One region of the Micromonospora sp. GCM10011541 genome, then DNA from elsewhere that is predicted to be linked to it. Evidence: riboswitches for the same ligand, from Rfam matches in the RefSeq annotation. Region 1 holds a riboswitch; the other holds the start of a gene.

What was found. Region 1 has a riboswitch for thiamine pyrophosphate ahead of ACFOYX_RS27570 (ECF transporter S component). Riboswitches for the same ligand answer to the same signal wherever they lie in the genome.
Region 2: it holds a riboswitch for thiamine pyrophosphate, as region 1 does, so the genes downstream of both, thiE (thiamine phosphate synthase) here and ACFOYX_RS27570 (ECF transporter S component) in region 1, are expected to answer to the same signal.

Annotation. Positions count from the first base shown of each region.
Region 1 covers NZ_JBHSBP010000065.1:109,381-119,644, forward strand. Annotated here, with positions in the region: gene ACFOYX_RS27550 (sensor histidine kinase) at 1-608, shown strand, start outside; gene ACFOYX_RS27555 (response regulator transcription factor) at 605-1,255, shown strand; gene ACFOYX_RS27560 (energy-coupling factor transporter transmembrane protein EcfT) at 1,275-2,075, opposite strand; gene ACFOYX_RS27565 (ABC transporter ATP-binding protein) at 2,072-3,490, opposite strand; gene ACFOYX_RS27570 (ECF transporter S component) at 3,597-4,178, opposite strand; TPP riboswitch at 4,252-4,357, opposite strand; gene ACFOYX_RS27575 (alpha/beta hydrolase) at 4,455-5,279, shown strand; gene ACFOYX_RS27580 (AAC(3) family N-acetyltransferase) at 5,276-6,088, shown strand; gene ACFOYX_RS27585 (SIS domain-containing protein) at 6,085-6,834, shown strand; gene ACFOYX_RS27590 (DUF6328 family protein) at 6,961-7,464, shown strand; gene ACFOYX_RS27595 (acyl-CoA dehydrogenase family protein) at 7,721-9,670, shown strand; gene ACFOYX_RS27600 (hypothetical protein) at 9,737-9,904, opposite strand; gene ACFOYX_RS27605 (hypothetical protein) at 9,913-10,264, opposite strand, start outside.
Region 2 covers NZ_JBHSBP010000049.1:536,258-546,521, reverse strand. Annotated here, with positions in the region: gene thiC (phosphomethylpyrimidine synthase ThiC) at 1-385, opposite strand, end outside; gene thiD (bifunctional hydroxymethylpyrimidine kinase/phosphomethylpyrimidine kinase) at 403-1,191, opposite strand; gene ACFOYX_RS19810 (thiamine phosphate synthase) at 1,188-1,808, opposite strand; gene ACFOYX_RS19805 (thiazole synthase) at 1,880-2,659, opposite strand; gene thiS (sulfur carrier protein ThiS) at 2,656-2,856, opposite strand; gene thiO (glycine oxidase ThiO) at 2,847-3,938, opposite strand; gene thiE (thiamine phosphate synthase) at 3,932-4,558, opposite strand; TPP riboswitch at 4,553-4,661, opposite strand; gene ACFOYX_RS19785 (aldo/keto reductase) at 4,960-5,922, opposite strand; gene ACFOYX_RS19780 (ATP-binding cassette domain-containing protein) at 6,004-7,683, opposite strand; gene ACFOYX_RS19775 (class I SAM-dependent methyltransferase) at 7,725-8,330, opposite strand; gene ACFOYX_RS19770 (hypothetical protein) at 8,458-9,666, shown strand; gene truA (tRNA pseudouridine(38-40) synthase TruA) at 9,780-10,264, opposite strand, start outside.

The DNA of each region.
Region 1 (10,264 bases):
TCGTCTCCCACGGCGTCTCGGTGATGGTGCTCCAGGCCGGCGCGGCGCAGGCCGTGCTCGACTCGGACGCCGACCAGGCCCGCGAATCGCTCGAGGCGGTGCAGGACGTCGGGCGCGAGGTGGTCACCGAGTTGCGTCGGCTGCTCGTCATCCTCCGGGGCGCGGAGGCCGCCCCGGAAGGGCTCCCGTCGTTGCGGCGGATCGACCCGTTGACCGCCGCGGTACGCATCGCCGGCGGCCGGGTCGAGGTGCGGGTCACGGGCGACCTCACGACGGTCCCGGTGGCCGCCGACGTCAGCGGTTACCGCATCCTGCAGGAGGCGCTGACGAACGCCGCCCGGCACGCACCGGGGTCGACCGTCGACGTCTCCGTCGAGGTGGGCGGTAACGCCCTGCGGTTGCACGTCGTCGACGACGGACCGGGCCCCGCCCGCCGCAGCAACGGCACCGGTCACGGCCTGACGGGGATCCGGGAACGGGCGGAGTTGTTCGGCGGCACGGTCACCGCCGGCCCGCGGGTGGACGGCGGCTTCGAGGTGCGGGTCGAACTGCCCTTCGATCCCGAGGCGTCGGCTTCCGCGCTCTCCACGACGGGGACCACAACGTGATCCGGGTCCTCATCGCCGACGACGAGGCGCTGGTCCGCGGCGGGCTGCGGATGATCCTCGGTGCGCAGCCCGACATCGAGGTGGTCGCCGACGCCGCCGACGGCGAGGATGCCGTGCTGCTCGCGGCCCGGTTCCAGCCCGACGTCGTGCTGATGGACATCCACATGCCGCGGCTCGACGGGATCGCCGCGACCGAGCGCATCCTGGCCGCGCGGGCGGACGTCCGGATCATCATGCTGACCACCTTCGACCTCGACGAGTACGTCTACCGGGCGCTGCGCGCCGGCGCGTCCGGATTCATGCTCAAGACCACGCCGCCGAAGGATCTGGCCGAGGCCCTGCGGACGGCCGCCCGCGGCGACGCCCTGCTGTCCCCGTCGATCACCCGTCGGCTGATCGACCACTACACCGCGACGGCGCCGGTCGCCGGCAGCCCCGGCCTGGCGGACCTGACCCTCCGGGAGACCGAGGTGCTGCGGATGATGGCCCTCGGTTTGTCCAACCGCGAGATCGCCGGCCAGCTCTTCGTCGGCGAGGCGACCGTGAAGACGCACGTCAACCGCATCTTCGCCAAGCTGGGGGTGCGGGACCGGGTGCAGGCGGTCGTGCTGGCGTACCAGGCCGGGGTGGCGCAGCTCCGGCGGTGACGGAGCACTCGCCGGCTTCTCAGCCGAGCAGCGGGCGGAAGGTGCCGAGCAGGATGCTGGCCGCGAGCGCGCCGCCGGCCAGCGCCGCCGCCCCGGCGATCAGCAGCCCGTCCGCCGTGGTGAAGCGCTGTCGGCGGGCGACGGTGCGCGGGGTGCCGGCGTCGAAGCCGCGGGCGTCCATCGCCACCGCGAGCCGGGTGCCCCGGCGGATCGCCCCGACCAGCAGGGCGAACGCGGTCGAGACGAAGAGCCGCAGCCGGGCCAGGGGGTTGCGGCCGGCGTCCACGCCCCGGGCCCGCCGGGCCATGCTGATCATCTGCCATTCCTGGCCGAGCAGGGGCACCAACCGGAACGCGGCCAGCGCGCCGATGGCGAAGCGGGCCGGCGCCTTCGCGTTCTGGATCAGCGCGTCGGCCAGGTCGGTCGGGTCGGTGGTGGCGAAGACGATCACGCCGGGCAGCGCCACCGCGAGCATCCGCAGCACCAGCCCCAGCGCGGTCAGCAGCACCCCCGACGTCACCGTCACCGGCCCGGCCTCGACCAGCACCCGGCCGGACCGGTCCGCGGCGAACAGCACCAGCGTGACCACGATGCCGGCGGCGCCGGCCAGCAGCGGCCAGGCCCGCCGGGCCAGCACCCGGTAACGCACGCCGAACAGCGGCAGCACGCCCAGCTCGATCGCGATGGCGATCGCCGGGGCCACCGGGTCCAGGGTGGCGATCAGGGCGACCGAGAAGACCAGCGCGGCGGCCAGCTTCGCGACCGGATTGCGCCGGGCCAGCGGCGCACCGGGCGCGGCGACCGGCTCGATGACGATCATGCCCGGCGCTCCAGGATGACGGTCCGGTCCGCCAGCGCGGCGACGAAGTCCGGGTCGTGGGTGACGGTGACGACGCCGTGCCCGGCGTCGCGCAGCTCGGCGAAGAGGTCGACCAGCTCCCGCCAGGTCCGCCGGTCCTGACCGAAGGTGGGTTCGTCGCAGATCAGCAGGCGGGGCGCGGTGGCCAGGGCGGTCGCCACGCTCAGCCGCCGCGCCTCGCCGCCGGAGAGGGTGTACGGGTTGGCGCCGGCCAGCTTCGCCAGCCGGAGCCGTTCCAGCAGCGCCTCGACCGTGGCCCGCACGGCCGCCTCAGACCGGCCGGTCCGGCGCGGGCCGAGCGCCAGCTCGTCGAAGACGGTGCCGGTGACGAACTGGTGCTCCGGGTCCTGGAAGACCGAGCCGATCCGCCCGGCCAGGGCGGGCGCCCGCCAGCGGTGCGGGGGAGTGCCGGCGTCCCGGCCGGCCAGCGCGGCGGTGGCGCTGGCCGTGCCGGTGCCGGGGCGGAGCAGTCCGCCGAGGAGCAGGGCCAGGGTGGACTTCCCGGCGCCGTTGGGGCCGAGGACGGCGAGCGCCTCGCCGGCGCGTACGGACAGGTCGGTGGGGGCCAGCCGGGGCGGCAGGCCGAGCCGGTCGGCGGTGATCAGCGGCTCGCCGGCCGGCGCGGTCGCGTGCCGGGGCGCGACGATCCGACCCGGCACCCAGACGCCCTCGGCGGCGAGCGCGTCGCCGTGCGCGGCGAAGACCGCGGCGGGCGGTCCGTCGGCCCGGACCCCGCCACCGGGTTCGAGGACGACCACCCGGTCGACCAGCGGCAGCGCCTCGGCGACCCGGTGCTCGACCAGGATCAGCGTGGTGTCCGCGTCGACGGCGTCCGCGACGGCCCGCCGGACCAGCGCCGCGCCGGCCGGGTCGAGGTTGGCGGTCGGCTCGTCGAGCAGCAGCAGCGTCGGCCGCAGGGCCAGCGCCCCGGCCAGCGCGAGCCGCTGCTGCTCGCCGCCGGAGAGGGCGGCGGTGGGCCGGTCCCGGTGGTACGGGAAGCCGACCCGGTGCAGCGCCTCGTCCACCCGGGGCCAGATCTCGTCGGCCGGTACGCCCCGGTTCTCCAGCCCGAACGCGACGTCGTCGCCGCAGCGGGCCATCACCAGCTGGGTCTCCGGGTCCTGGAAGACGATGCCGACCCGTTCCCGGGCCTTGCGCGGGTCAAGCCCGTCGATCTCGACGGTGCCCTCCTGCTCACCGGAGTCCTCGGGCAGCAGCCCGGCTAGCGCGCTGAGCAGGGTGCTCTTCCCGGCTCCCGAGGGCCCGAGTAGCAGTACCCGCTCGCCGGCCTCGACGCGCAGGTCCACCCCGCGCACCGCCCACGCCTTCCGGCCCGCGTGCCGCCACCCGAACCCCCGCAGCTGCACGGCGCTCACCGCTCCACCCCCTCTCGTCCGGCGATCATGAAGTTGTCGTCCCGGCACGCCGCGCCGGATGACGACAACCTCATGATCAACGCGGCTCCGGGTGCGGGGGTGGCGGTCAGACGGCGGGGCGTTCGCGGCCGGCGGGGAAGCGGTCGAGGACGCCCGTCCCCGCCAGGGCGCGGGTCAGGGCGACGCTGCCCAGGCCGGCCACGACCAGGGAGCTGACCGCCGTGATCAGGATGTACGGAAGGCGGAAGCTGCCCCACGCGGTGCCCGGGTACCAGATGAACACGTCGTAGAGCGAGGCGGCGAGCCCGGCGAGGGTGGCCGCCAGCAGCGCCACCGGCAGTCGGTAGGTGCGGTACCCGAAGACCGCGAAGGCGAGTTCCGCCGCCGCCGCCTCGAGCGGGCCCTGCACGACCAGCGTCCAGCCCCAGCTGCTGCCGAGCGCGACGGAGACCAGCGCGGCGAAGGTGAGCGTGAAGAACGCGGCGCCCGGCTTGCGGATGATCAGCGCGCCCAGCACGGCGGGCACCAGCCAGACGCCGTACAGCACGGCCCGGCCGGGCAGCGGGATGGCGTCCGCCGGCCCGTTCCACAGCAGGCCCCAGGCCCAGAAGATGACGCCGAAGGCCACCCCGAGCACCGAGGCGATGACGATGTCGATGGTGCGCCACCGGTTGGCGGTGTTGTCCATGGTTGCTCCCAGTCCAGTGAAACGAACCAGGAGAAGACGCACGCCGCGCCCGGTGTCACCGGACGGCGGCGCGGCTGGAGGTCGACCGAACTCCCTGCGCTGGCATTACCCAGATCAGGTTCGAGGGTCTGCGGGCGATGCCCGCACTCTCAGCGCTGTGCGCTCCCCTGTCGGATGTGAAGTTGTCTCGGCAGACGCTAGCACCGACCAGGGGTGCCGGCCCAGCAGGTGGTCGCGTTCCGGCCCCGACCCGGCCCGCTGGGTAGGGTGACGATCATGCGGGTCGACGCGCGAGGTCTGACGTTCGAGGTACGCACCGGCGGTCCCGAGGACGGCGTACCCGTCCTGCTGCTGCACGGCTTCCCGCAGCACGGCGGCGAGTGGGACGACGTGGTCCCCGCGCTGCACGCGGCGGGGCTGCGCACGTACGCGCTGGACCAGCGGGGCTACGCGCCGGGCGCGCGGCCGGCGGAAGTCGAGGCGTACCGGATCCCGGAGCTGGTGGCCGACGCGGCCGGTGTGCTCGACGCGCTCGGGGTGGAGTCCGCGCATGTGGTGGGGCACGACTGGGGCGCGATCGTGGCGTGGGGTCTCGGGGCCGCGCACCCGCGCCGGGTCCGCACCCTCACCGCGGTCTCGGTGCCGCACCCGGCGGCGATGGCCCATGCGCTCGCCACCGACCCCCAGCAGAAGGCCCGCTCCGCCTACATCGCGCTGTTCCGCAAGCCGGGCAAGGCCGAGAAGGTGCTGCTGGCCCTCAACGCCACCGCGCTGCGCAAGCTGCTCGGCGGGGTGGGTGACGCGGCGCGGGTCGCCCGCTACGCCGACCCGATGCGTGCGCCGGGCGCGCTGACCGCCGCGCTGAACTGGTATCGGGCGATGTCGGGGGCGGACATGAAGGCCGTCGGCCCGACCACCGTGCCGACCACCTTCGTCTGGAGCGACAAGGACATCGCGATCGGCCGGACCGCCGCCGAGGCCTGCGCGTCCCACGTGACCGGCGACTACCGCTTCGTGGAACTCTCCGGCGTCACCCACTGGATCCCCGACGAGGCGCCCGGGCCGCTGGCCGAGGCGATCATCGCCCGGACCGCCGCGTGATCGCGACGCCCGCGCCGGCCCGGCCGCACACCCGCGCGTCGCTCGCCGCCCAGTTCCGCGACCTCGGCGTACGCCCCGGCGGTGCGCTCCTGGTGCACGCGGCGCTGCGCCCGCTCGGCTTCGTCTGCGGCGGGCCGGAGACGGTGATGCTGGCCCTGCGCGACGTGCTGGGGCCGGACGGGACCCTCGTGGTGCCCACCCACACCCCGGAGAACAGCGACCCGGCGGGCTGGAACAATCCGCCCGTGCCGGCGGACTGGTGGCCGGTGATCCGGGCGGAGCTGCCCGGCTTCGACCCGGCGCTGACGCCGAGCCGGTTCATGGGCACGCTCGCGGAGCAGGTGCGTACCTGGCCGGGCGCGCTGCGCAGCGATCACCCGCAGGTCTCCTTCGCCGCGCTCGGCCCGGCCGCCGGGCGGATCGTCGCCGGCCACGCCCTGGCCGACATGCTGGGCGAGGGCTCCCCGCTGGCCCGGCTGCACGACCTCGACGCCGACGTGCTGCTGCTGGGCGTCGACCACGGCTCGAACACCTCGCTGCACCTGGCCGAGTACCGGCGGCCGGCGCCGCCCCGGCAGCGCTGCGGCGCGGCGGTGCGGACCGGCGACGGTGGCCGGGAGTGGGTGTGGTGGGCGGACGTGGACCTGGACGAGAGCGACTTCGCCCGGCTCGGCGACGACTTCGAGGCCACCGGCGCGGTACGGGTGGGCGCGGTCGGGGACGGGACGGGCCGGTTGATGAGGCAGCGGGCGGCGGTCGACTTCGCGGGGGAGTGGCTGGCCCGGAACCGACGGACGGAGGAAGCATGACGGTGAGCGCGGAGGCGTACCTGGCGGTGGTGACCGACACGATCGGTCGGGTGGCCGCCGGCCAGCGCGAGGTGGTGGGTCGGGCCGCCGACCTGATCGCCGAGGCGTTGCGCGCCGACGGGGTGGTGCACGCGTTCGGCACCGGCCACTCCGAGGCGCTCGCCATGGAGATCGCCGGCCGGGCCGGCGGGCTGGTGCCCACCAACCGGATCGCGCTGCGCGACCTGGTGCTCTACGGCGGTGAGCCGGCCGACGTCCTCGGTCCGAAGCTGGAACGCGACCTGGCCGTGGCGCACCGGCTCTACGAGCTGGCCCCGGTACGCCCGCAGGACGTGTTCGTGCTCGCCTCCAACTCGGGCGTCAACGGGGCCATGGTCGAGTTCGCGGCCCTGGTCAAGGAGCGGGGACACGCCCTGGTGGCGATCACCTCGGCCGAGCACTCGGGGCGGATGACGTCCCGCCACCCGTCGGGCCGTAAGCTCGCCGACTTCGCCGACGTGGTGCTCGACAACGGCGCCCCGTACGGCGACGCCACCCTGCCGCTGCCCGGCGGCGGCGCGGTCGGCGCGGTCTCCTCGATCACGGCCGCGCTGCTGGCCCAGCAGATCGTGGCGGAGGTGGTGGCCCGGTTGCTGGCGGCGGGGGAGCGGCCCCCGGTCTACCTGTCGGCCAACATCACCGGCGGCGACGAGCACAACGCCGAGCTGGAGGCCCGGTACGCCGGCCGGATCCGCCGGGGGGCGTGACCGGTTCGCCCCCGGCCCGGGCGGCGGGCGTCCGCGAGGCGGTTTCGCGAAACGTCCGGCGGGGCAAAGGCTCAGCTGCCGACGGGGTGCTCCCCGCCGGCAGTACCGTCTTCGTGGAGGTGGTCGGTGTCCAGGGAAACCGAGAAGCAGCGCTGGCAGCGCAACTTCGCCGACCTGCTGCAGGAGCTGCGGGTGGCGCAGACCGGGGTGCAGATCCTTTTCGCCTTCCTGCTGACCCTGCCGTTCAGCAACGGTTTCACCCGCGTCACCGACTTCCAGAAGAACGTCTACATCGTCGCGTTGCTGGGCGCCGCGGCGGCCACCGCGATGATCATCTCGCCGGTCGCCTTCCACCGGGCGCTGTTCCGGCAGGGGCGCAAGCCGGAGCTGGTCCGGTTCGCCCACCGGATGGCCGGCGGGGGCCTTGGCTTCATGCTGATCTCGATGGTCAGCGCCGTCCTGCTGATCACCGACTTCGTGCTCAGCCGGCCGGTCGCCTTGCTGCTCAGCGCGGTCACCGGGATCTGGTTCCTGGCCTTCTGGGTGATCCTGCCGTTCGCCCGGCGCAACTGGGGCGAGGACGACATCGACGACGATGACGACGACCCGCAGGTGCTCGCCGGCGACTGAGCCCGCTGTCATCCCGCCAAATCGGACGTGCCAAGAACGCTACCCCTGGGTAACACCCGGGGGTAGCGTCATTTTTGTCGCGCACGTTGACGCAGCCGGACCGAGGTTCGAGGGGGCAGCCGTGACCACGACACAGAACAGCCGACCGGACGGAACGCAGGGCGCGGGCGGCCCCACCGGACGGGTGGCGCCGATCGACGATCCCGACCACGGCCCCCCGGCGCCCGGGGGCGAGGCGGCCACGACCGCCGCCGCGATCGACGAGGCCGGCGGCGCCGCACCGCTGCCCGCCGAGGCGGGGCAGGTCTCCGAGAAGGAGGCCCGTCAGGTCGCCGAGGCGGCCCGGGAGTCGGCCTGGGACCGGCCCAGCTTCGGCAAGGAACTCTTCCTCGGCCGGTTCCGGCTCGACCTGATCAACCCCTGGCCGCGGTCCGACCCGGACGACGTCGCGCGGGCCGAGGAGTTCCTCGGCGCGTTCGGGGCGTACCTGGACTCCGAGGTGGACGGCGGGGCCATCGAGCGGGAGGCGTCCATCCCGGACGACGTCTTCCACGGCCTGGCCCGGCTCGGCGCCTTCGGCATGAAGATCGACCAGAAGTACGGCGGGCTCGGGCTGAGCAACCTGCACTACTGCCGGGCGCTGATGCGGGCCGGTTCGATCAGCCCGGCCATCGGGGCGCTGCTCTCGGCGCACCAGTCGATCGGCGTGCCGCAGCCGCTGAAGATGTTCGGCACCCCGGAGCAGAAGCAGCGGTTCCTGCCACGGCTCGCCGCCGGTGAGGTCTCCGCGTTCCTGCTCACCGAGCCGGACGTCGGCTCCGACCCGGCCCGGCTGGCCACCACCGCCGAGCCCACCGCCGACGGCACGGGCTACCGGCTCCACGGGGTGAAGCTGTGGGCCACCAACGGCACGGTCGCCACCCTGCTGGTGGTGATGGCCCGGGTGCCGGCGGCCGAGGGCCGGCGCGGCGGGATCACCGCCTTCGTGGTCGAGGGCGACAGCGAGGGCATCACGGTGGAACGCCGCAACGCCTTTGTCGGCCTGCGCGGCCTGGAGAACAGCCTCACCCGCTTCCACGACGTCTTCGTGCCGAAGGAGAACGTGATCGGCGGCGAGGGCAAGGGGCTGAAGATCGCCCTGACCACGCTGAACACCGGCCGCCTCTCGCTGCCGGCGATGTGCGTCGGGGCGGGCAAGTGGTCGCTCAACGTGGCCCGGGAGTGGGCCGCCGACCGGGTCCAGTGGGGCCGGCCGGTCGGCGAGCACGAGGCCGTCGCCAAGAAGCTGGCCTTCATCGCCGCCACCACGTACGGCATGGAGAGCATGCTCGACCTCTGCTGCCTGCTCGCCGACGACGACCGTAACGACATCCGGATCGAGGCGGCGCTGGTCAAGCTCTACGCCAGCGAGATGGCCTGGAAGATCGCCGACGAGCTGATCCAGATCCGGGGCGGGCGCGGCTACGAGACCGCCGACTCCCTCGCGGCCCGGGGCGAACGCCCCGCCGCGGTCGAGCAGATCCTGCGTGACCTGCGGATCAACCGGATCTTCGAGGGCTCCACCGAGATCATGCATCTGCTGATCGCCCGGGAGGCGGTGGACGCGCACCTGTCGGTGGCCGGCGACATCATCGACCCGGACGCCGGCCTCGGGCGCAAGGCGAAGGCCGGCGCGCGGGCCGGCGTGTTCTACGCCAAGTGGCTGCCCACCCTCGCCGTCGGCAAGGGCCAGGCCCCCGGCGCGTACGCCGAGTTCGGCCCGCTCGCCGGTCACCTGCGGCACGTCGAGCGGACCTCACGCAAGCTGGCCCGGTCGACGTTCTACGCGATGTCCCGGTGGCAGGGGAAGATGGAGCGCAAGCAGGCGTTCCTCGGCCGGGTGGTGGACATCGGCGCGGAGCTGTTCGCGATGTCCGCGGTCTGCGTCCGGGCGTACGCGGAGAAGGACAGCGTCCCGGAGAACGTCGAGCTGGCCGACCTGTTCTGCCGGCAGGCGCGGCTGCGGATCGAGGAGCTGTTCACCGGGCTCTGGTCGAACACCGACTCGCTGGACGTGGCGGCGGCGAAGCGGATCCTCGCCGGCCGGTACGCCGCCCTCGAGGAGGGCGTCGCCACCCCGCCCGCGGACGCCCCCTGGGTGGCCCGCTGGACCCCCGGCCCGTCCACGGCGAAGGACGTCCGCCGCCGCATCCCACCCCGTCCGTGACGGCGTGCGGCATGTCGCGGTTCCCGGTCGCCCGGAGACCGCGGCATGCCGCATCCCGCCGGCCGGTCAGCGGGCGATGGCCCAGGCGATGATGGCGGCCAGGATGAGTCCGTTGAGCACGGCCAGCACCAGGTACGCCTGCGGCGGGATCTTGCGGCCCTTGCGGACGAAGCTCACCAGGACGCCCGCGTACGCCAGCAGCAGCACGGCGACGACGATCAGGAAGTACAGCACGCCATACCCTAGCGGCCCGCCCGAAGTCCCAGCCTGCGCAGCTCCAGCGCGGCGAGCGCGTCGACGGTGGCGTCGTCGCCGCGACGCCACGCCTCGGCCACGTCGGGCGCGATCCGGGTCAGCCGGCCCAGCGGCTGGCCGGCGAGGGCCCGCAGCGCCAGCAGGTCCCGGCCGGCGGGGGCGGTGGCGAGCGCCTTGGCCGCGCCGGCCCGGCGCATCCAGCGCACCCGCAGCGGCAGCCAGCCGAAGAGCACCAGGCCGAGCGGGAAGACCAGCACCGCGATGCTGAGCGCGAGAGCCAGCTGGCCGACCAGTTCCTGCTGGTCGCGGCCCGCCTCGGCGACCGCCCGGGCGGCCTCC
Region 2 (10,264 bases), on a different contig from region 1:
ACTCCGGGTGGTTGACGTTCAACGGCAGCACCGCCCGGCCGGCGGCGATCTCCTCCCGGACGAACTCCGGCGCGACGCCCTCCCGGATCGCCACGAACTCCATCTCCGGCGTCACGATCCCGGCCCGCGCGTAGGCGAGCTGGGTCGGCCGCTTCCCGTCCGCGCCGGCCAGCGGCGTTCCCGCACCGCGTACCGGGGCCACGTCGCCGCGCTCGGCGATCCACGGGCCGCGCAGCGGAGGCAACCCCACCTCCGGGTCGGAGCCCGGCCCGGACGTGTCGTACAGCCGCAGCGGCGGGTTGTCCCCGGTCAGCTCCACCTCGGCGAACGGCACCCGGACGTCCGGCCGTGCCCCCTCGACGTAGACCTTGCGACGTGCCTGCATGACAGCCTCCCTGATGGTCAACGGGACCAGCCGAAGTGGTCCAGCGGGCCGCGTCCCGCGCCCAGTTCCCAACCCCGCCCGCCGGTCAGCGCGCGGGTGACGTACTCCTTGGCGGCGGCGACCGCGACCGGCACCGGGTCGCCCGCCGCCAGCCGGACGGCGACCGCCGCCGAGAACGAACAGCCCGTACCGTGGCTGTGCCGGGTGGCCACCCGCGGCGCCCGCAGCAGCGTGGTCACCCCGCCGCCGACGAGCACGTCGACGGACTCGCCGGCCGCGTCCACGTCGCCGCCGGTCACCACCACGTGCGCCGGGCCGCCGGCCGCGAGCGCCTCGGCGGCGGCGACCATCTCCTCGACCGTGGTCACCGGGCGTCCGGTGAGGGCTGCGGCCTCCGCGCAGTTCGGCGTCGCCACCTCCGCGTACGGCAGCAGCCGCTCGACCGCCTCCACCACGCCGAGCCGGTGCCCACTGGTGGCGACCAGCACCGGGTCGACGACCAGGCGGGGCAGCCGCCCGGACCGCGCCGCGTCGGCCACCACCTCGGCGACCGCCGGGGTGCCGAGCATGCCGGTCTTCACCGCCCGTACGTCGAAGTCGCCGAGCACGCTGTCGAGCTGGTCGATGACCGTGCGGGGTGGCAGCGGCAGGACGGCGTCCACGCCCCGGGTGTTCTGCGCGGTGACGGCGGTGATGACGCTGGTGCCGTACGCGCCCAGGGCGGCGAAGACCTTGAGGTCGGCCTGGATCCCGGCGCCGCCGCCGGAGTCGGAGCCGGCGATGGTGAGCACTGTCGTGGGGGTCACTTCTGGTCTCCGGTGGTTGCGCCTGAGGGCTGCCGCACCGCCTTGAAGAAAGCCGAGGTCAGCGTCGTGGCTGCCGCGGTCGGGTCTTCGGCGCGCATGATCGCGCCGAGCACCGCCACGCCCACTGCTCCCGCGCCGATGCAGGCGCGCACCTGGTCCGGCGTCTCGACTCCCCCCAACGCCAGGACCGGCACCGGGCTGACCTCGATCAGCTCGCGGAGTCCCTCGGGATGCAGGGGTGGGCCGTGGCCGGGTTTCGTTCTGGTGGGGAAGACGGGTGAGAGGGTGGCGTAGTCCTCTGTGGTGAGTCGGCGCAGTTCCGCCTGGTCGTGACAGGAGCGGCCGACGAGCCCGCAGCTCGGCGGCGGGTAGGGGCCCGCGGCGGGCAGGTGGACGGCGTCGCCGCCGAGGGGGTCGGGGCCGGCGACGATCAGCGTGCCGCCGGCCTCGGCGAGCAGCGCGCGGAGTTCGACGGCGAGGGCGGCCCGCTCGGCGCGCGGAAGGTCCTTCTCCCGCAGCACCACCCGGCGCACTCCCCCGGCCACCGCCGCCGCGACCACCGCCACGAGCGGCCGCCGCGCCACCCGCCGGTCCGTCAGCACCACCACCCCCGACACCGCGGAAGCAGCCGGCGCCTCTGGCGGCCGCCGCGTACCGAGCTCCACGGTGACCGCGCCCGAGCTGCCGGTCACAGGTCCGGCCTTCCCTCGTCGGGGGTGGACGGGAGTGCGTGGAAGCGGCGCGGGATGCGGCCGGCGGCGCGGGCGAGGCGGCCGGCCTGCACGGCGTACCGCATGGCGGTGGCCATCGCCACCGGGTCGGCGGCCCGGGTGACCGCGCTGGCCAGCAGCACCGCGTCGCAGCCCAACTCCATGGCGAGCGCCGCGTCGGAGGCGGTGCCGATGCCGGCGTCCAGGATCACCGGCACGGCCACGCCCTGCCGGATCAGCCGGATGTGGTGCGGGTTCGTGACGCCCAGCCCGGAGCCGATCGGCGCGCCGGCCGGCATCACCGCCGCGCAGCCCACGTCGGCGAGCCGGCGGGCCAGGATCGGATCGTCCGAGGTGTACGGCAGCACGGTGAACCCGTCGGCGACCAGCTCCTCGGCGGCGCGCAGCAGTTCCACCCCGTCGGGCAGCAGCGTGCGCTCGTCGCCGATCACCTCCAGCTTCACCCAGTCGGTGTCGAACGCCTCCCGGGCCAGGTGGGCCACCTTCACCGCCTCGGTGGCGGTGTGGCAGCCGGCGGTGTTCGGCAGCAGCTTCACCGCGCACCGGTCGAGCAGGTCGAGCAGCCCGCCGGCGCCGCCGGGGGCGGTGTCGACGCGGCGCAGCGCCAGGGTGACCAGTTCGGTGCCGGAGGCGCGGATCGCCTGCTCCAGCACGTGCAGGTTGGCCGCGCCGCCGGTGCCCAGGATGAGCCGCGAGCCGAACGTCGCGCCGCCGATCGTGAAGGTCACCGCGCTCACCCGCCCTGGGCGGCGCTGAGCACCTCGACCCGGTCGCCGTCCCGCAGCACCGTCGCCGGCCAGCCGCCGCGCGGCACCACCTCGCCGTTGACCGCCACCGCGAGCCCGCGCTGCTGGTCGGTGACCGCGCGGACCAGGTCCGCCACGGTCGACCCGCCCGGCAGGTCGCGCCCGGCGCCGTTCACGATCAGTTCCACGTCTCCTCCTCGGCGGTGAACCGGTCGGGTGTGCAGGGCGCCAGCAGCGGGTCCGCCTCGCCGGTGACGATCAGCTCGGTGACCAGGTCGGCGGTGACCGGGGTGAGCACGATGCCGTGCCGGTGGTGCCCGGTGGCGGCGAGCACGCCGGGCCGGCCGGGCAGCCACCCGATGACCGGCGCGTTGTCCGGCGTACCGGGCCGCAGCCCGGCGGACGCCTCGACCAGGTCGTACTCGGTCAGCCCGGGCAGCAGGTCGACGGCGGCGCGGAGCAGCCGCAGCACCGCGCCGGCGGTCACCTCGGTGTCGGCACGCTCCTCGACGGTCGCCCCGACCACCACCTCGCCGGTGTCCCGGGGCACCAGGTAGACCGACTCGCCGTCCGCGTACCCCCGGATCACGTGCCGGAAGCCCGGCGTGCCGCGACCGGGCGCGCGGAGCCGAAGCACCTGCCCCTTCACCGGCCGGACCGGCAGCCCGGTGAGCGCCGCCGCCCCGCAGCCGGCCGCCACCACGGTGACGCCCGCGTCCACGTCGGACAGCCGGTCGACCCGGCCCGGCGCCAGCGTCGCCCCGGCCTGCTCGGCCGCCGCCCGCAACGCGGCGACCAGCCGCCGCGGGTCGACCTGGTGGTCGCCGGTGGCGACCGCGCCGCCGCGCACCCGCGGCGCCAGCGCCGGTTCGCGCTCCCGCAGCTCCGACGGGCGCAGCGGCGTGATCGGCAGCCCCAACCCCTGCTGGTACGACCACAGCCGGCGCGCCTCGGCCAGGTCGTCGCCGGTCAACCCGACCACCAGCGTGCCCTCCGTGCGGTACCCGAATCCGGTGCCGGCGGCGTCGGTCAGCTCGGCGGCGAAGCCCGGCCAGCGGGCGGCGGACTCGGCGAGCAGCCCGGTCAGCTCGCGCTCCCCGAAGTACGCCTCGGCGACCGGCGCGAGCATCCCGGCCGCGACGTACGACGCCCCGGAACCCGGGGCCGGATCGTGCACGACCACCCGCAGCCCCCGCGACGCGCAGCGCCAGGCGATCGCCAGCCCGACCGGTCCCGCCCCCACCACGGCGACGTCCGGTCGGGTCAGCACGTCAGCGCCCCGAGCAGCTCGGCGGTGGCCCGGGCCGGATCCGCGGCCCCGGAGAGCGCCCCGACCACCGCCACCCCGTACGCCCCGGCGGCCCGCAGCGCCGGCACGCTCGCGGCGGTCACCCCGCCGATGGCGATCACCGGAACGTCCACCGCGGCGGCAACCGCGCGCACCCCGGCGGGGCCGATCGGCGCGGGCAGCCCGGTCTTCGTAGTGGTGGCGTGGCAGGGGCCCACGCCCAGGTAGCTGGCCCCGGCGGCGACCGCCTCGGCGGCGCTCCCCGGCTCCCGGGCGGTCGCCCCGAGCACCGCGGCGGAGCCGAGCACCCGACGGGCCGCCCGCACCGGCAGGTCGTCCGCGCCGACGTGCCCGCCCGCGGCGTCGACCGCGAGCGCCACGTGCAGCCGGTCGTTGACCAGGCACGTCGCCCCGTACGGCCGGCAGAGCGCGACCACCCGGCGGGCCAGCTCGTACGCCTGGCGGTCGGTGGCGTCGTCCTCGACGCGGACCTGGACGACCAGCTCGGCGCGGGCCACCGGCAGGGCGGCCCGCAGCACGGTGAGCGGGTCCCGCCCCGGCCGGGTGTCGGTGATCAGATGCAGTCGTCCGAGAGACGGCACGGCAACACTCCTCCCTGCGCCGGCATTACCCGGATCAGGTTCGACGGTCGGGGGCTTCAGCCCCCCTCTCAGCCCGGTGCACCGGGCTCCCGTGGGTTACTTGCGGCCTACCGTACGACGGACGGGCGGATCCGCCAAGGGCAGGGGTCCGCTTTTCCCACTGACCGTCCGGAGTCGACGGCAGGGGCAGCGGGTGACCGTCCGCTCACGCCATGCTGTCCGGATGCCTTCGGCCCCGCGCGTGCCCCGACGGCTGTCGTTCCTGCCGTCCTGCGGCAGTCGGGCCGTCGCCGACGGGCTGCTCACCTGGGCGATGGCGTGGTGGTCGGCAGCGCGAAATGCCCGGCCGCCCACGGTCGGGCGGCCGGGCACGGCGCGCGGCGGGGGGTGGTGCGGGCGGGTCAGAGGATGGCGTCCAGGGCGTCGAGGTCCTCGTCGGTCGGCTGCCAGGCGCCCGCCTCGGCGTTGGCGCGCACCTGCTCGGGCGTGGTGGCGCCGGCGATCACCGAGGTCACCGCCGGCCGGGCGGCCAGCCCGCCGATGGCCACCTGGAGCATGTTGACCCCGCGCTCCGCGGCGTACGCCTCGAGCGCCTCGATGGTGTCCCAGTCGGCGGCGGCCAGGCGCTCGGCGTACCGGCCGCCGCCGGAGAGCCGGCTGCCGGCGGGCGGGGCCTCGTTGCGCTTGTACTTGCCGGTGAGCAGGCCGTTGGCGAGCGGGAAGAACGGCAGCATGCCCAGGCCGAACCGCTCGCACGCGGGGATCACCTCGGCCTCGACGGACCGCTCCAGCAGCGAGTAGTGGTTCTGCGCGGAGATGAAGCGGGTCCGCCCCTGGGACGAGGCGGTCCAGTCGGCGTCGGCGATCTGCCAGCCGGCGAAGTTGGAGTTGCCGAGGTAGCGCACCTTGCCGGCCCGGACCAGGTCGTCCAGGGCGGCGAGGGTCTCGTCGATCGGGGTGCCCGGGTCGGGCTCGTGCATCTGGTACAGGTCGATGTGGTCGGTGTCGAGCCGGCGCAGCGACGCCTCGACGGCGCGGGCGATGTAGCGGCGGGCGCCGCGGGCGCCGAAGTCCGGGCCGTTGCGGCCGTGCATGTCCATGCCGAACTTGGTGGCGACCACCACGTCGTCCCGGCGGCCCTTGAGCGCCTGGCCGAGCAGCTCCTCCGAGCTGCCCTGCGGCTCGCCGTAGATGTCCGCGGTGTCGAAGAAGTTGATCCCGGCGTCGAGGGCGGCGTCGACCACCGCTCGGGTGTCGTCGAGGTCGAGCTTCCGGCCGAAGTTGTTGCAGCCGATGCCGACCACGGACACCACGAGCCCGGAGTCGCCCAGTCGGCGGTAGTTCATCTCAGTCACGAGATCCACCCTATGCCCGCCCGTCCGGGCCCACCCGCGCAGTCGCCAACCGGCGGCCCGCCCTCGGCCGGACGGCCCGCACCGCGCCGATCACTTCACGTCCCAGACCGGCTCGACCGTCTCCACCACCTCGCCGTCGCCCCGGAACAGCACGAACCGGTCGAACGAGCGGGTGAACCAGCGGTCGTGGGTCACCGCGATCACGGTCCCCTCGAACGCGGCCAGCCCCGCCTCCAGCGCCTCGGCGGAGGCCAGGTCGAGGTTGTCCGTCGGCTCGTCGAGCAGCAGCAGGGTCGCCCCGGACAGCTTCAGCAGCAGCACCAGGAACCGCGCCTGCTGCCCACCGGAGAGGGTGCCGAACCGCTGGTCACCCTGGCCGGCCAGCTCGTACCGGCTGAGCGCGGCCATGGCCGCGTGCCGGTCCATCCCGGCGCGGTGCTCGTCGCCCCGCCAGAGGATGTCGACCAGCGTCTTCGCCATCAGCTCGGGCCGGTCGTGGGTCTGCGAGAAGTGCCCGGGCCGGACCCGGGCGCCGAGCCGCACCAGCCCGTCGTGGGCGACGGGCGCGAGCGCGCCCGCCCCGTCCACCGGGGTGTTGGCCGGTTCCGGGTCGGTGCCGCCCCGGGCGAGCAGCCGGAGGAAGTGGGACTTCCCCGTCCCGTTCGCGCCGAGCACGGCGACCCGGTCGCCGTACCAGATCTCCAGGTCGAAGGGGTAGGTCAGGCCGTCGAGCTCGAGCTGCTCGGCGACCACCGCGCGCTTGCCGGTCCGCCCGCCGGTGAGGCGCATCCGGATGTCCTGGTCCTTCGGCGGTACGGGCGGCGGCCCGGCCTCCTCGAACTTGCGCAACCGGGTCTGCGCGGCCTGGTACCGCGAGGCCATCCCGTCGTTGTACGCCGCCTTCTGCTTGTACATCAGCATCAGCTCGCGCAGTTTCTGGTGTTCCTCGTCCCAGCGGCGGCGCAGCTCGTCGAGGCGCGCGTGCCGGGCCACCCGCGCCTCGTGCCAGCTCGCGAAGCCGCCCGGGTGCACCCAGGCGCTGCCGCCCTCGACCGCGACCACCCGGTCGGCGGTCTGCGCCAGCAGCTCCCGGTCGTGCGAGACGTACAGCACCGACTTGCCGGATTCGCGCAGCCGCGCCTCCAGCCACCGCTTGCCGGGCACGTCGAGGAAGTTGTCCGGCTCGTCGAGGAGCAGCACCTCGTCGGTGCCGCGGAGCAGCAGTTCCAGGGCGAAGCGCTTCTGCTGGCCGCCGGAGAGGGTCCGCACCGGACGGTCGCGGGCGGCGTCCCACGGCAGGTCGAGCACGATGGTGGCGACGGTGTCGAAGAGCACCTCGGCGCCGTACCCGCCGGCCTCGCCCCAGGCCGCGAGCGCGTCCGCGTACGCGAGCTGGGCCTTGCCGGCGGCGGTGCTGTACTTGCCGCGGACCTCGGCGTCGCGCATGGCCGCCTCGGTGGCGACGAGCCGGCGGCCGGCGTCGCGCAGTGCCGGCGGGGCGAGTGTGAGCGCCAGGTCGGCGAGCGTGGTGTCGTCCCCGATCATGCCGACGAACTGCCGCATCACGCCGAGGCCGCCGGAGCGGGCGACCGCGCCGGTCTTCACCGGCAGGTCACCGGCGACCATCCGCAGCAGGGTCGTCTTGCCGGCGCCGTTCGGCCCGACCAGGGCCACCTTGGCGCCCTCGCCGACCCGGAACGACACGTCGGAGAAGAGTTCCCGACCGTCGGGCAGGATGTGCCCGACCGCTGCCACGTCCACGTATCCCACGCCGGCATCCTGCCGGAGTGCCCGGGGTGGGCGACACTCGATTACCGGGTGACCCGCAGCACCCGGTAGCCCTTCTGGCTGGCGTGCCGTTCCACCTGCCAGCCCTGCTCGACGAGCCAGCGGTGCAGCGAGTCGCCGCCGAGGTGGCGGGCGACGACCAGCCAGGCGACGCCGTCCGGGGCGAGCCGGGGCAGCCAGCGGCGCAGCAGCTCGTGCAGCTCGGCCTTGCCGATCCGGATCGGCGGGTTGGACCAGAGCTCGGCGAAGGTCAGGTCCGCGGGTACGTCGTCCGGGGCGGCCACCCGCACCCGGTCGGCCACGCCGACCCGGGCGGCGTTGGCGGCGGTGAGCGCGCGGGCCCGCTCGTTGACGTCGACCGCCCAGACAGTGGCGTCCGGGGCGCACGTGGCGAGCACGCAGGTGATCGGGCCGAATCCGCAGCCCAGGTCGAGCAGCGGCCCGGCGGCGCCGGGCGCCGGCAGCTCCGCTTTGCGCAGCAGCACGGCGGTCCCGGGGTCGAGGCGGTCGGCGGAGAAGACGCCGCCGGCCGAGGTGAGGGTGAAGTCGCGCCCGGCGACGGAGAACTCGACCTCGCGCGGCTGGGCGGCGGTCGTGGGTTCAGCGGTGAAGTAGTGGTCGCCGGTCACGTCCGGCATTGTCGCACCGGCCCGATGTGGGCCCGTCGACGGCGTGGCGGACAGCACGCCACGCCACCTTCGCCAGAATTTCCCAATATTACCCTCTAAAGGGGAAATCGGCCTTACTGTGGGCCACATGGTGTATCGGTACGAGTCCGATGAGGACGCCTTCCTGGAGTACCCGGAGCCCGGGTACGACCTGTCGGTGCTCGGCGCCGGTGCGCCTCCGCCCGCCCGGCCCTCGCCGTCCCGCTTCCCGACCCCGTCGCTGCCGCCACCGGCCCGGACCGTGCGGCCGACCCGGCCGCCGGCGGCCGAAGCGAGCCCGAGCCCGGCCCGACCCGCGGTCGACCCGGCCCCGGCCCGGGCCGCTGTGCCAGTGCCGCAATCCGCGCCCACCCAGGCGCCGCAGCCCCCGGCGAGCGCGCCCGGCATCGCCCCGGCCGCTACGTCGGACATCGCCACGGAGACGCCGCCGACCGAGGTTCCCGACCCGAGCCAGCCGCTCGACCTGCCCCGGTCCCGCCACGGCGACCGCAAGCGCGGGGGCGGCCGGACCTGGCAGGTGCTGATCGGCGGCGCGGCCGTCCTGATGCTGCTCGCCCTCTGCGGGCTGGCCGCCGCCGCCCTGCTCCAGAGCCGGACCGCCACCCCGCAGGGCGCCGCGCCGACCGGCCAGCCCATGGCCGAGCAGTCGGCCGCGCCGCACGACGGTCCCGACCTCAACTCCCGGGACACCGACCCGCTGGGGCTGAGCGCCAAGGAGGTGTTCCCCGGCAAGGCGCTGGTGGTCGCCGACGGCCAGCCGGGCTACCAGGTGCTCAAGACCCACTCCAGCGGCAGTTGCGCGGTCGCGGCGACCGGCGAGGTCGCCGACCTGCTGGTCCGGCTCGGCTGCAACCAGGTGGTCCGGGCCACCCTCCGCTCCCCGGACGGCGGCCACCTGCTCACCGCCGGGCTGTTCAACCTGACCGACCTGGCCAGCGCCCAGCGGGCCCGGGACCGGATCCGGCAGATGCTCGACGAGCGGCACGGCCGCCTCCAGGGCATGTCCGCCGGGGCCGACACCGAGGCCGTGGCGAACGCCGCCGCCCGGGTCGGCTGGCAGGTACGCGGCCACTACCTCGCGTACTGCGTGGTGACCCGGGCCGATGGGCAGCGGATCAGCGCCGACGACGCCAAGGTCGGCGAGATCCTGTACGACATGATCGAGGTGCACCTCAACCGCGGCGTGTTGGAGCGGCGGGCGAACGCCGGCGTGGCCAGCCAGCCCACCGACGCCCCGACGGACGGCACCGCCGGCCAGGAGGGCGGCCGCGACGTCCGGGAGTCGCCCGGCACCTGAGCAGCGACCAGGCGGCCCGCCGTCCCCGCCGGCGATGTCCGGCACCGGGACGGCGGGCCGTTCGCCGCCCGGCTCCGGACGGCGGTCGCTCCCCCGCTCCGCGGTTGGCGGGGTCAGCCCTCGACCACCGGCACCCGGAGTCGGCGGGTCAGGTCGGCGCGGCGGGCGTACTCGGCCGGATTCTCCGGATAGCCGACCGCGACCAGGGTCAGCCCGTGCGCGGCCGCCACGGTGACCTCGCTGGAGCGTTCCCGGCGGGTGAGCAGGCTCGCCGGCCACTCGACCGGCCGGCGGCCGTCCCCGGCCACCAGCATCGCGCCGACCAGGCTGCGCACCATCGCCTGGCAGAACGCGTCGGCCTGTACGGTGGCGACCAGGATGCCGTCCGGGTCCCGCCGCCAGTCCAGCCGGGTCACCTCGCGCAGCGTGGTGGCGTTCTCCTTGCGCCGGCAGTACGCGGCGAAGTCGTGCTCCCCGACGAGGCCCGATGCGGCGGCGTTCAGCGCGGTGAGATCGAGCGGCTTGGGCCAGGCCAGGGTGTCGCGCCGGCGCAGCGGCTCGGCACCCCAGGGGGCGTCGGTGACGCGGTACTCGTAGC